4 regions of the Cellvibrio zantedeschiae genome follow, and region 2 is predicted to be linked to each of the others. Evidence: predicted binding sites of a transcription regulator. Region 2 holds the regulator's gene; each other region holds the start of a gene.
What was found. Region 2 encodes LexA, which represses DNA repair genes until DNA is damaged. Its sites were predicted from a motif close to ACTGTNTNTANANACAGT; they were not measured.
Positions count from the first base shown of each region.

Region 1: IE104_RS05275 (VRR-NUC domain-containing protein) is a predicted target of LexA. The motif match lies at 1,354-1,371, and genes of this name have one in related genera.
Region 3: dinB (DNA polymerase IV) is a predicted target of LexA. The motif match lies at 1,862-1,879, and genes of this name have one in related genera.
Region 4: IE104_RS13670 (YebG family protein) is a predicted target of LexA. The motif match lies at 1,438-1,455, and genes of this name have one in related genera.

Region 1 is NZ_BMYZ01000001.1:1,180,169-1,183,922, reverse strand. It holds gene IE104_RS05290 (PA0069 family radical SAM protein) at 1-319, opposite strand, end outside; gene IE104_RS05285 (con-10 family general stress protein) at 398-574, opposite strand; gene IE104_RS05280 (PRC-barrel domain-containing protein) at 832-1,248, shown strand; gene IE104_RS05275 (VRR-NUC domain-containing protein) at 1,411-3,060, shown strand; gene IE104_RS05270 (ATP-dependent DNA helicase) at 3,044-3,754, shown strand, end outside.
Region 2 is NZ_BMYZ01000001.1:1,954,491-1,958,244, forward strand. It holds gene cmoA (carboxy-S-adenosyl-L-methionine synthase CmoA) at 1-399, shown strand, start outside; gene cmoB (tRNA 5-methoxyuridine(34)/uridine 5-oxyacetic acid(34) synthase CmoB) at 396-1,367, shown strand; gene IE104_RS08665 (cell division inhibitor SulA) at 1,373-1,768, opposite strand; gene lexA (transcriptional repressor LexA) at 1,761-2,366, opposite strand; gene IE104_RS08675 (APC family permease) at 2,454-3,754, opposite strand, start outside.
Region 3 is NZ_BMYZ01000001.1:286,713-290,466, reverse strand. It holds gene IE104_RS01330 (aminoacyl-tRNA deacylase) at 183-707, shown strand; gene dinB (DNA polymerase IV) at 767-1,825, opposite strand; gene IE104_RS01320 (hypothetical protein) at 2,387-3,316, shown strand; gene IE104_RS01315 (flagellar brake protein) at 3,439-3,754, opposite strand, start outside.
Region 4 is NZ_BMYZ01000002.1:639,461-643,214, reverse strand. It holds gene IE104_RS13680 (GFA family protein) at 106-510, opposite strand; gene IE104_RS13675 (outer membrane beta-barrel protein) at 636-1,271, opposite strand; gene IE104_RS13670 (YebG family protein) at 1,475-1,765, shown strand; gene IE104_RS13665 (thiol-disulfide oxidoreductase DCC family protein) at 1,992-2,417, opposite strand; gene IE104_RS13660 (TIGR01777 family oxidoreductase) at 2,423-3,754, opposite strand, start outside.

The DNA of each region.
Region 1 (3,754 bases), 770 kb from region 2:
AGCCCAAATAAGAATGGGTAGGACGAGCAAAACAATAGATACAGCCATGCTCGCAGCCACGATAAGGATTTAAGGACACACCGAAAGGTAAATCTGGCGACTGATTGCGAGACAGAATGGTTTTGGCGGTTTCATAGGTCACATGGGTCACAGGCGCTAAAACCGCCTCTTCCTCATGGGACCAACCATCATCTATGGCTTCACTAATTCTTGTCTCGTAGCGCCCTGCGATGTTAGAAACTGCACCGCGCCCCTTAATGGGCTGCGCAGGCGCAATAACCCAGGGATCCGGATCATCGACATAATCTTCGCTATTCATAACCCACAACCTGTATGTATATACAGAAAATAATAGGCGCATCATCAGCAAAGGTCAATACAAAAAAGCCTCCCCCAATTAGGCGTTATCGTCTCCACTACCGCGACGCTGCTCGTGACTTCTATGTCCAGATTCAACTGCTCGACCGGGATCTTTTTTTAGATTTCCTCCTATTGCACCGGAACCTTTTTTCCCTGCCTCAGTAATTCGTTCAGAATTTTCTGAGAAATTTTTACCAGATTTTTTACTGACCATTTTTCAATCCTCGTTCTGTAAGGTAAATAAAAAATTAATCGCTTCAATTAATGTATATAAATTTAAAACAAAAAATCGGTACGCAGTTTAACCATCTACCATGTCGCCACTTATCGCATGTATTTCAAAAAATAATAACTAAAAATTCTTGTGCGCTTCCGTACAGATATAAAAACCGAAAAGTTATTAAAGTGAATAGCGTAGTAAACATATACTGCACGCAATATTTACTTAGGTTAACCATTCGGAGATACGATATGAACTACGAAACTCGAGATACCTATGGCATGTATAAGCATAAACATCATGCTGGCCCAGGCCCACGCTTGATGGGCGCTGACACATTAAACGGCAACGATGTTTACAACACCTATGATGAAGACCTTGGTGACATCAAAGAAATTATGCTCGACGTCGCTAGCGGAAAAATTGCATACGCAGTGCTTTCATTTGGCGGAATTTTAGGACTAGGCGAAAAACTTTTTGCCGTGCCCTGGAAAGCATTAAAGTTGGACACGGAAAACAAAAGATTTATTTTAGACGTCAGCAAAGAACGCTTACAAAATGCGCCTGGGTTTGACAAAGATGATTGGCCAGACATGGCTGACACATCATGGTCAGATAGCATTCATAATTTCTATTCAGTAGAACCGTTTAGCAGCCGTCAACACTAAAGTGTCACCATATTGAACTGACGCTAACACCCAAAAGCCATATCAAAAGATATGGCTTTTTTATTGAGCTTTAATTTTCCTCAACCATATAGCAAGCACTCGCAAACTGTATCTATAACCAGTACAATATAATCCATTGCCCAGCCAATGCGATTGCCGCCAATGAACGCCACTCCTGATTTGCCACCAACCTACTACCTCTCCAATTTTACGTTCCTTGTGGATTGGGTTGCCGTACGCTACGAAGATCTTCTGACTCAAGAAGAGCGAGACTTTGCCGACACTTTTCAACACCTTCCTCTTCATAGTCAATGCTTGTTTGTCCGTTTATCCAGCCGTAAAGGTCCCTTTTTTCGCGCGGATAAAATCAATTACCCTGAAATAAATTCTCTTGAAGATGCAGCGAAATATTTAATTGAATGTGGATTTATAGATATACAAGTACTTTTGTCATTTCATGAAGTTGCACATCTATTAACAAAAGCTGAGCTTGTTGAGGCTTTTTCCGTCAACAGCAAGTCGGAACGAAAAAGTAATTTAATCGACCAACTAGCACACCTTTATCCCTCAACGAAAGAATGGCAGCAATGGACCAATAAACAACTTGGTCTGGTTTATTGCTTAAAGACCCAACATATCATTGATAATTTTCTATTGTTATTTTTTGGCAACTCGCATCAAGACTTAACAGAGTTTGTGTTGCAAGACATTGGTTTATTCCGTTATGAAAATTACACCATTGATGAGCAGCATCGCATTTTTAAAACTCGTGAAGAATTGGAACTTTATAAGCACCTGATAATTCTGCGTGAACAATTAGAATTGGCAAGTACACACGAGAATCTTGTTGAAATTGCCCGGCAAATACCAGACTCAATCCAAGCTCACACATTAAGACGCCGGCGATCAAAATTATGCAACCAACTTGCGTATAAGTTTGAACGACAGCATCAAGTTGATTTAGCTCTCAGCTTATATAGGCAAAGCGAATTGCCGCCTGCACGTGAGCGTCAAATACGATTATTGGAGAAACAGGAAAAGTACCTGGAAGCATGGGACATGCTAGAGTCCTTACTCACAGCTCCTGTTGATGAACAGGAATTGCAAATCGCTGAGCGAATTTCGCTTCGACTCGCTAAAAAATTAGGGAAAAGTTATTCAAAAAAAACGCCGTCATCCGTAACAGAACGATCTTTGACTTTAGTTAACCCCTATAACATTTCCGGCACGCAGCAACTAAACGTTGAAGAAATTGTGCGCTTGCATTTTCATTCCACCGAAGCGCCCTGTATATATGTCGAAAACCAGTTACTCACCGGTCTTTTTGGATTGTGGTTATGGCCGGAAATGTTCCGCAGCCTGGACGGAGCCTTTGCCAATCCGTTTCAATCAGCGCCGCTGGATATGTACGAAGCAAGCTTCTCACTTAAACGGCCACGCATTACCGAATTGTTTTGTTTATTTGAAGATGGTTACCACAAACAGCACATACGCGACATGTGGAGGATGAAACAAGGTTTGGCCAACCACTTTGTGAACTGGCATTTTTTTAACGAGGAAATCTTGAATCTCGCGTTGGAAGTTATTCCTGCACAACATTTAGCGTTAATTTTTAAGCGCATACTATTTGACGTGCGAAATAATCGCAGCGGTTTACCCGATTTAATTCAATTTTTTCCAGATAAAAATGACTATTTAATGTTGGAGGTAAAAGGCCCAGGGGACCGCATCCAGGACAATCAACGACGCTGGCTCGACTTTTTCTCTGCAAATAAAATTCCCGCTGAGGTGGTATATGTTAGCTGGCAATAAATCAAAAATTGTCGCTGTCAAAACCTTGGTAGAATTCGCTGCAAAGACAGGCAGCATAGACCGAAAATTCACCCCATCACCAACTGGACTGGAGGGTATAGAGGGACACCAACGAGTTACGGCCAATCGACCCGATGATTACCAAACTGAAATCAGCCTAAGTATTCAATTTAACGATCTCACTTTTCGTGGCAGAGCTGATGGCTATTCACCAGTAACTGGTTGTATTGAAGAAATTAAAACTTTTTACGGTGATGTCGAGAAAATTCCTCATAACCACCGCCAACTACATTGGGCGCAAGCTAAATGTTACGGGTGGATGATGTGTGCGCAGTCGAAATGTGATTCTATAAAAATTGCTCTCATTTACTTTAATTTAACTGATCAGAAAGAGTATCGTTTTGAAGAAATGTGGAGCGCGCAGGACTTACAAAATGACTTCGAAATATTGGCCGCTAAATATTGCGCGTGGCATGCCAAAATTAATTTACGACTTCAACGCCTTGAACCTTGGATTGATCAACTACAATTTCCGTATGAAACCATGCATAGTTCGCAACGACTCATGGCGGAAGCTGTTTATAAGTCTGCCGTCACTGGCAGAGTTGTGCTAGCTGAGGCACCGACTGGAACAGGTAAAACGCTGGCTGGATTATTTCCAGCAATCAAAGCAATGACTCGCACTGAGGTCAAT
Region 2 (3,754 bases):
GTGGAATTGCATTGCGCAGATTTGTGCGAATTCCCGATTAACAATGCGTCAGTTACCGTATTGAACTTTACTTTGCAGTTTATTGCCTTGGAAAAACGCGCCGCGATTTTGCGCAAAATCTACGAGGGATTAAAACCTAATGGTGTTTTAATCCTGTCGGAAAAGCTCGCCTTTGACGATGAACAGCATCAAGCTCTCATGATTGAACTGCACCACAACTTCAAGCGCGCTAACGGTTACAGTGATTTAGAAATTGCGCAAAAGCGCAGCGCTATTGAAAATGTTCTTATTCCAGAAACCCTCGCCACTCACCGTCAGCGCCTTAAAGATGCAGGTTTTGCCAGCGTAGATGTTTGGTTTCAATGTTTTAATTTTGCCTCGATAATCGCCATCAAATGATTGAATACTCCACCTTACTCGCATACTTGCCTGAAAGCCCTCTCGCACCTTGGTCCGCTGATTTACCACAGCAAATTGCTGATGGCCTGTGTGAAAAACGTTACGGCGATTTGCCGGATTGGAAACAAGCACTTGCACGCCTACCCAAAATTACCAGCAGCCAAAATAATTTTAGCGATAAAGTTGAGATAGGCGCGCCCACAGATTGCGATGCGGCAACCCGCGCAGAATTACAACAAACGTTGGAAGCACTTATTCCCTGGCGCAAAGGCCCCTATTGGTTGCACGGTATTCATCTCGACACAGAGTGGCGCTCAGATTGGAAATGGGATCGCGTCACTCCCCATTTGGCCCCACTCAAAAATAGATTAATTTTGGATGTTGGGTGCGGCAACGGCTACCACTGCTGGCGCATGCTGGGTGAAGGAGCGCACCGCGTAATTGGAATAGATCCATCGCCACGCTTTGTAGTCCAATTCCATATGATTAAACAACTTGCAGACAAGGATTATCCAATTGATGTTTTGCCGGTAGGAATAGAAGATCTACCGCCTAAACTGCAAGCGTTTGATACGGTTTTTTCCATGGGTGTTTTCTATCATCGCAAATCACCTATGGATCATTTGCGCGAACTTAAGGAAGCACTGCGCCCCGGCGGGCAGCTGGTGCTGGAAACCTTGGTAATTGAAGGCGGCTTGGGCGATGTTCTGGTACCCGAAGGGCGTTATGCGAAGATGAATAACGTATGGTTTTTACCGAGCTGCGAAACCATGCTGAGCTGGTTACGCAAAATGGGTTTTAATAACGCGAGAGTTGTCGACGTTTGCACAACGTCAGTTGAAGAACAACGCTCAACTCATTGGATGAAATTTCATTCACTCCCTGAATTTCTAGATCCTCAAAACCCTTCGCTAACTGCTGAAGGACATCCGGCGCCTATTCGTGCCGTTTTTGTAGCAGAAGCTTAAATCGACTACCTAACTCTTAACAACAAGCCTTGGCATTGGCCTTGGTAAGCTGCATTTTCAAGTTGCTTTAACTCTTTGTCTGTCAGCTTTCCAGGGCTTGCGATTACCGTGTGGCTATTACCAGCCGCCAGGGCTTCCCACGTAATCCACAACCGACTCGCTTCATCACTACAGTGAATTAAACGCACAAAACGCGTATCAACACCGAAAGATTCCAGAAACTCCCGCGATAAATGTTGCGGCGCAATCCAAGTGACCCAACGATCAACACAACTCTGCGTTAAAAACGCAATCATGGGCATCAGTAACGCAGCTTGTTCAGGTGATGCGTTGGCAATAATCAGTTCAGTAATACCGCAGCTGGTTGCTGCAGGCTGACTAGCTTGACGAATATTATTCACGACGAATCACTCCTACACTTAAACCTTCGATAGTAAATTCCTGATCAGTCAAATCCACCTGGATAACATCAAAATCTGGATTTTCTGGCCACAGCTCCACTTGGGAACGGTTGCCAATTCGCTTGTAGCGTTTCACAGTCACTTCTTCGCCTATACGCGCTACCACAATTTGGCCGCTACGAACCTGGTCGGTACGATGAACTGCCAACAAATCTCCATCCAGGATGCCAGCGTCCTTCATACTCATGCCATTAACGCGCAGAAGATAATCCGCAGAAGGTGAAAAGAAGTTGGGGGGAATGTTGCAGTAATCTTCAATATGTTCTTGCGCAAGAATGGGATTACCCGCAGCAACACGGCCTACAATAGGAACGCCTTCATCAACCGTCTCTGGCAGGCGAATACCGCGTGATGCACCTGGAACGATTTCAATAGCGCCTTTTTTAGCGAGGGCTTTGATATGCTCTTCGGCAGCATTAGGGGATTTATAACCAAGAATACGTGCGATTTCTGCACGGGTGGGCGGATAGCCGGTTTCTTCGGCATAATCCTTGATGAGCTGTAAAACCTGTTCCTGACGCGCCGTGAGATTGTACATAACCACCCCTGTTGATCTGTTTGTTTATACAGTAATTGGGATTATATACAGTATTTTATACAGTGCAACAAGTTTTTTTAACGAAAATTAATCAGCATTGGCGGGGTTGCTGGAGATCGACGCTGGTCTGATTACAAAATAGAGAATCACGATTACCACCAGAATAGCGCCTGCAACTTTGATTTCCTCGATCTTGGCGTAAGACAACATCAAGGCACAGACGACGGTACCAAGCACAGGGACTACCGCTGGAATTTCAAATCGACCTTTAGGCTCCCCCTTGCGATACTTCAGTACCACTAGTGCCAAATTAACCATCATGAAACATATCAATAGCAGCACACTGGTAGCGCGCGCCAGCGACGCAATATTACCGGTCAGCGCAAGCACTAACATAAAACCAAGCACTGCGAGCGACGAAACATAAGGCGTGCGGCGGCGGCTTACCTTGCCAAGCACCTTAGGCATCAACCCCTGATTCGCCATCCCATAGATAAGCCGCGAACCCATAATGAAATTGAGCAGCGCAGTATTAGCTACCGCAAACATCGCAATGAAAGCAAAAGCAATAGGAGGAAACCAGGGTGCAGCCCGTTTGACCACATCTACCAAGGGGGCTGAGGACGTTGCAAGTTCAGCTGCCGGAATCACTGAAACCGCAACAAGCGAAATGGTTACATAAATAGTCGACGCAATAAGCACCGCCAGCAAAATCCCCTTGGGCATGGTTGATTCGGGATTTTTAACTTCTTCGCTGACGTTGATAATATCTTCAAATCCGACAAACGAATAAAACGTGAGCACCGCCCCCGACAGAATCAACGAAAAACTCAGATCACCCGCAGGATTCGCCACGGTTACTGTGCTGGTGTAATCGACCGAACCAATAAATTTTGCACCCACGGAGATGACTAGCAAAAGCCCGCCAAGCTCTATGCCGGTACACAACATATTCATCCACATAGATTCGCGAATGCCACGAATCACCACTCCCGCCAAAACCAAACAAAAGGTAACCACTACCAAGTCCACAGGTACTGCAGATACCAGCGTCGTAAAATATCCAGCAAAGGCGCGGCTACCCGCAGCCATTGAGGTTACGCCCGATGAAAGCGCGGCAAGACCTATGACATAAGCCAAAAAATTGCTTTTAAACGCGTGATGAGTAAAAAAAGATGCACCACCTGCGCGCGGATAGCGTGAACCAAGGGATGCATAGGAAAGCCCGGTCAAGCCAGCCGCCACCATACTGGCGAGGAATGCCATCCAAATGCCGTTCCCCATTTCACCGGCAGCTTTACCTATAAGCGCATATATACCGGCACCAAGAATATCGCCCACACCGTAGATAACCAGCGCAAATAATCCAATGTGACGATGTAAGGCTT
Region 3 (3,754 bases), 1.7 Mb from region 2:
CAATCACCCACCCATACCGCAATTTATTCGCTGCTGATAACCAAAACATCTATTTTTAAAGAAATTGCTTCGAAAACTTTCCAACGCATTTGCATTTCCGTTCTTATACTTTAAGAGCAAAGGTTGTTTGACCTTACCAACGCCACTTAAATAAATATATTCACTTTTTGGAGTGTTGACGTATGGGTGTCGCTAGAAACATAGAGAAATATTTAACGAACAATCAAATCCAATATTCATTACTCGAGCATGCGTATGCAGAGGGCTCATTTAACACTGCTCAAGTTGCCAAGATAGACAATCGCTCACTTGCTAAAGGCGTTTTACTCCGCGATGAAGATTTTCATTACACGCTTTGCGTACTTCCCTCCAGCCATAAAATCCTGCGCCATACCCTCAACCAAATATTTGACCGACACATGCATCTCGTTGAAGAAGACGAACTTGTGCAATTTTTTAAAGATTGCGAGGCAGGTGCAATACCGGTAGTTGGCAAAGCTTATGGTATTGATGTGATTTGGGATGATGAATTGATGGAAAACGATATTATCTATATGGAAGCAGGCGATCATCGACATTTAATTTGCATCAAGCAGCCAGAATTCACCAAACTTATGCAAAACACCTTACATGATCATTTCAGCGCAAGCCGCAACCGTCACTATCAACCGCCCCTACACGTTCGCAACACCTACGACTCGCTTTAACATCCTCACATCACATGGATGTGTCACACCTCCACTCCTCCATGCTCACTCTCTTTCAGTCACTCAAACAAATCCAACTGATAGAAAGGTTGATCCTCACGCAAATCAACAAAGCGAACACCAACACCCAATAAGCGGACCGGCGATTCTTTGCGAGCGTATGCATCACAACATAAACTCTGAAACTCCGACGGCGTTAAAGTGGACCCACTGCGCTCGATAGTGGTTTGGGTAAAGTCAGCGAATTTTATTTTGACGAATATCTTAACCACCACGTAATCATCATCTATTCGCCTTAAGCGACTCGCCAGCTGTTGCAAAAGTTCAGGCAAGCGATTTAAACAACTGGCCAAATCGCGCAAGTCTTGCGGAAAGGTATTTTCAACGCTTAATGATTTACGCCGACGCGAGGGACTCACCTCACGGTTATCTATCCCCCGGCACAATTCATATAGACGTACCCCAAGCTGCCCGAAACGCTGTTTTAACTCGAAAATACTAAAGCGGCGCAAATCGGCGCAGGTCTTAATATTGATCTCTGCTAACCGAGTATTAGTTGCTTTTCCAACACCAAAAATTTTACTGACAGGCAAACGCAAAACAAAACTGTCTACCGCATTAGGCGTAATTACAAATAAGCCATTTGGCTTATTCCAATCGCTAGCCACCTTAGCCAAAAATTTATTGGGCGCTACACCCGCTGAAACAGTCAGCTTTAATTCGTCATAAACACGCTGGCGAATTTGCTCGGCTATACGCGTTGCACTCCCGCCACAATATTCACTATCGCTAACATCCAAATAAGCTTCATCAAGCGATAGTGGTTCTACGAGATCAGTGTATTGATAAAAAATATGTCGCATGCTTACCGAAGCTTCCCTATAAGCCTCCATGCGATGCGGCAGGATTATTAAATCTGGACATAGCTTTTTTGCTGCAATGGATGACATAGCAGAACGAACACCAAAATGACGCGCTTCGTAATTGCATGTTGAAATTACGCCGCGCTGTTCAGAGCTCCCCCCTACGGCAATAGGGCGCGAACGCAACGAAGGGTCATCGCGCATTTCGACTGCTGCATAAAAACAATCTGCATCACAATGAATGATTTTTTTCACAAAAAATTTTCCAAAACTAAAAACAACAACATCAATACTGTATATGCATACATAATAACTATCAATATTAGTTATTGCCTGGATTGCAAAATAAAAAAATCAAACGCGATAAAACTTTAAACTCAAAAAATTAATCGGGTTCATTATGAGGTTAACGAGAGTCTGAAGAGGGTATGTAAGGCCATCTAAAAGAGTCATCAAAGTGCTTTTACAAAAAATTTAAATGACCGAAACAGATCTTTAAAAGAGTTCGCATTAAGGTTTTTAAAAACCTTAAACAGGTGTTATTGAGTTTTCAAAAGACTCATTTGAGGGAAATTAGCGGTTAAAAATTTACATTAAAAAATAAATTAACAATCATTTAGAAAGTTCGAAAAGCAAAAAAAATCGTGTTTATAAACTCTTAAGAGCTTTAATTTGGACTTTTTTGTAAAAAAAACACGTTTTTTTGCAAAAAATGCATTAAAAAACTTGAATTTTTTCAATAAAGTTTTAATTTATACATGTTGTAACTTTTTATCCATTTTTCGTCTAATCGAATTTTTACAGGAAGCACACACTATGGCTGCACGTAAACAATCTGCCGTTAATCCAGTTGCGGGTCTAGAACAACAACTCGCTGCCCTCAAAACTCAATTGGCAAAGGCTCGCGCTGCTCAAGCTGCTGATGCTCAAAAAGCTATTGCTGGTCTTGTAAAAGAAGCAACTAAAGCTGGTGCTGCTCTTAAAGCTGCACAAAGCAAATTAGCTGCTACTGCTAAAAAGAAAAACGCTAAGTTGACTGCTGCTGCTAAAGGCGATGTTGCTTCTGCCAAGAAAGCTGCAGACGCTGCTAAAGCTGCGGTTGCTACCGCTAAGAAAGAAGTAGCTGCTATTAAAGCTGCTAACAAAGTAGCTGCAGCTCACGAGAAAGCTGTTGCTAAAGCTGAAGCTGCTGTAGCTAAGCGTGCAAAAGCTGCTGCTAAGAAAGTAGCTGCTAAAAACAAAGTTGCTGCTAAGAAAGCTGCTGTAAAAGCTAAATTGGCCGCTAAGAAAGCTGCTGTAAAAGCTAAAGCTGCTGCTAAGAAGCAATCATTGAAAGCTAAAGCTGCTGCTAAGAAAGCTGCTGCCAAGAAAAAAGCTGCTGACAAAAAAGCTGCTTTACGCGCTAAAGTAGCTGCTAAGAAAGCTGCTGCAAAAGCCAAAGCTTCTGCTAAGAAAACCGCTGCTGCTGCCAAGAAAGCTGCCGCTAAAAAAGCTCCAGCTGCTAAAAAAGCAGTAGCTAAAAAAGCTCCAGCAGCCAAGAAAGCTCCTGCCGCTAAAAAAGCAGCAGCTAAAAAAGCTCCAGCTGCTAAAAAAGCAGTAGCTAAGAAAGCTCCAGCTGCCAAGAAAGCTCCTGCCACTAAAAAAGCAGTAGCTAAAAAAGCTCCAGCTGCTAAGAAAGCTGCTGCCGGTGCTGCAAAGCGCGGTCGTAAGCCAAAAGCAGCAGTAGCAGCTACTCCAGCTGCTTAATGCTCGCGAAGCATTGAGCGATCAGTGCTTCAAATAAAAAAGGGTGCCTCAGGGCACCCTTTTTTATTTGCACTCACAATAATTAGCTGCGGCAATGCATCTTACCAATCAATTATCGCCTATTAACTACCAATAATTTCTTCACTACCGATTTGTGCATATACATAGGCATACAAAAGTAAGCGTTTGTCTTCTTCTGGCTCAATGAACTCCACACCATAAGCAATTGAGTTACTCACATTTTGAGGATCTGCTTCTCCTCGTGAGCGAATAATGCCTTCCAGGGTTAAATCGCGAATTATATTTGCAACCGCAACTTTCATCGTCACCTGGATTTTATGCCCTATCTCCCCAAAGGCAGATGCAGCTTCTATACGAGCGCCGGTCACACTAACATCAACAACATTACCCGAAATTTGCTGATCGCTAATAAGCGAT
Region 4 (3,754 bases), on a different contig from region 2:
ATTAATAGCAATAAAGAGCGCGCATTATCCATGGTCTGAAGGGGAAGATACAGCGGTGAAGGCAGTCAGTTTATCGACCGCCTATTACCGGTTGATATTACCAGTTTATAAATGACGAACCTCTGCGGGGGAATTCCACCAGTTATTATGCAAACCATCGCAATAATTGATCGGCGCATCTATCAGTTCTTGCGGGTCGACATCATCAAGGCATGCAAGTGCGATCGTATAAAACTCGCCACCCAACTGCTCCAGGCTTCCATGCCCAAATGGGCGCATACCGCAGTGCCTGCAAAACAGGTGATGAATGGAGTGGGAACTGAATTGGTAATCGCTGAGGTCATCTTTACCTGACAGCAAGCGGAACGCATCGGGCTTAACGCTGACACTCCAATTACGCGCTTTAGTACACATTGAGCAATTACATTTGCTCGTTCCCTGTGTCAGATCAATCCGCGCTTCAATTTTAACTGCGCCACAATGGCAACTACCGTGATAAGTCTTTTCCATTTCCAAGCTCCTCTAAAGATGTGGGTATTGATTAACACCCTGCCAGCTTGCACCTACCTACTGACAACTTATGTCAGTAGGCTTTTGCGATTTTGAAGACCAGAAAAGAAAGACCAACGGGTCAATTAAAACGAATACTCAAACCCTAGGCTGGTGGTATCCAGGCTGAAATCACCTACATCATTACGGCGAAGCTCTACGCGCGCAGCGAGGGAGTCGTTGAGGGCATATTTGGCGCCCAAACCGTAAATCAGCCCCTGATCAGAAAAACTACGCTTCTCTAACAGACTGCCGGTAACCGGAGAAAATCCCCCGGACAGGGTATTTTCGTAATCCATGGACGAAACGCCCAGAATACCCAGGAGCGCAAAATCGCTTGTCAGCTTGTAACTGAACACACCGCTCAAAGACACACCTTTCGCCTCAACCGTTTGAGTATCGTTAGGCGCAACAATAAAAGCGATATCAGGCCTGATCTTGAACCCATCAGTCGCACTGCCAAAATCGGTATAACCCAACTCAGCCGCAAACCAATCGTTAAATTGAAAGCCAACATGCAAGCCATAACTGGTATCGGAATCTTTAAACTTTTGACCCGGTACGAATACCGAATCTTTGGCGGGGCCATCGCCCGAAAATTGTGTCGAGCCCACATCTGCCCCCACATAAAACTTACCTGCATCGGCCGCTAGCGTTTGCTGGGATGCAAGCGCAACACCGGCACATAAACTCAATACTTTTAAGGATTTCATTTTGCTCATAGGGTTATCCCTGATTACTGGTTGAAAGTTCATCCCACTGAATGCTTGGGAATGATTGCAGTATAGAAACCCCAACCTATTGAAAAATAGGCGATATTTGCACGCAATTGTTAAAGACTGTAACCCGCCACACTAAAACTCATTGACAAACGGGGCTCCCACCATTACTGTATAAAAAAACAGTATAACCACGAGGTAATTTTATGTCGGTAGTCGCCGTATGGCTCTGTGATCGGGATGGCAGTATGTTTGAAGACAGAAAACTTGCAGAAGAACACGACAAGTATTTAGAACTTGCCGCCAACATCACTCAACTCATTGAAGAAAATATTCCCGGCATTGATGAGCAACAGAGCGAAGCCATTGGCCTGTTGCTAGCCCAACGCCGCGAACTCTTAGCTAAAGCCTGCAAAGGCAAACCTGATGAATTGCTACAGCCTTTCACCTACGAAAAGCCTGTAACACTCAATGCTAGCGTAGCTGCCAAAACCTAAAGCCAAAAAGCTTAAAGACAGTCTTAAGGATAAGTAGGGAGCATTTAGGCAGCTTCGCATGTATAAATCAGGTGTCCACACGCCTGATACAAAATGCAGAACCTAAAACACCACATTAGCGACTGCATTCGGGGGTATATCCACAATACCCCTTCTGTTTTCACCACTGTACTTGCCTCAACGGGTGCGGTGGTTTTTTTCTATTGTGACCCTCGCAGACAAGAATTTAAATAAACCGTTCTTCGTGATCTGGATTCGCCAGAACACAAACATCATATCGGCCAAATAAGCTGTAGCGATTTAATGCAATACGGTCATAGCACCAATCGCGCAAACCCTTAGGAAAAATTTTTACCACTCGAATTAACGACCATGGAAAAGGCAACTGTCCTATCACCGCAATAAATGAATCTGATTTTTCCAGCGCTCGACTCCCCTGTACCAACAGCATGGTTTCATAATAATCCATTGGGTAGCCAAACCACTGCAAAATCGCACGCCCTTCATCTGACTGCACTGCGCAAAGTTTAAATTTTTTGTGCGTATCGAAGCGGATAATAAAGCGGCTCCAGGCATTACAGAGTTTGCACACACCATCAAACATAATAATTTGATCGCCGGGTTTAACGTGTGGAGGAAAAGAAGTGCTCACTATTGCTACACCAAACTACGCAAAGCACTTTGCGCATCGGGGTAAGTAAATTCAAAACCACTGGCTAATAAATTTTTCGGCACCACCCTCTGTCCTTCCAGCAACAAATCCGCTTGCTCACCTAAACCTAAACGCATTGGCCATGCCGGCGTCGGAAAAAAGCACGGGCGATGCAAAACCTTGGCAGCGACTTTACTAAAATCCAATTGCGTTAAAGTTTCCGGTGCCGTGAAATTGTATTCAGGTTTTAGTTGTTCTTTTGTTTCTGGATTTTCTGCCAATTGCCAAATATGCGCCAAGGCTCGCAGCAAATCATCTACATGTATCCACGACATCCATTGCTTGCCACTGCCCAGTTTTCCGCCCAAACCTAATTTAATCGGCAAGAGCAACATAGGCAATGGACCTTGATGCCCCAGCACCATACCAAATCGCATAGCCGATACCTGCACACCATATTGTCGCGCAGACTGCGCCACTACCTCCCAATCGTGACAGAGTTTTGCCATAAAAATATTTTGGGTGGGGCTATCTTCGGTTAATTCAGTATTATCGCCAATTGCTTGAATTCCGTAATAACCTATAGCTGACGCATTCAATAAAAGTGCGGGTTTAACTTCTGCTTTAGCGATCCAATCAATTAGCGATTGCGTCAAACCAATACGGCTTTTTCTCAACGCAACTTGGCGCGACGAAGTCCACCACCAACCTAACACGCGCGCGCCAGCTAAATTAATAATGGTATCGATAGGATAATTCGCAGGCAGCTCGTTCATAGACTCAACGCAAGTAACTTTTCCATCAAACGTCCAGGCCGCTTTTTTTGCATTGCGCGTCAACACAGTTACACGTTGGCCATCGGCAATCAATGCATTCACTAACAATTGGCCAATAAAACCTGTAGCACCCGTTACTAAAACACTTTCACTTTTATCACTAAAATGTAAAGGCATCTTCAGTTCCTCACGATTTTTTACTTTACCTAAAGCATAAGCTGCAAATCCATCGCGTATACCCGACAAACCCACTCCAATTCCACACGCAAATAGAAATACACTTAGCCAGCCTTGCGGCGCCCATTGTAATTCTGTTGACTGCGAGAACCATGCGGGAAACGTCAATGCAAGCAAGGTGATAAATGCGCCGCCATTTATTGCAAGAACTGTATGAGTGACTCGCTCCGTTGCAGGCAATAATCGAGTTCGATCCTCAATAATAAAATCCCAAAGCGTTAACACAATTTCGACTGTGAAAATAAACATCAATACAAGAGCCCAAATACCATGCCACTGCCATGCAGACAAACCAATAAATAAGAGGCTATAAAAACTGGCACG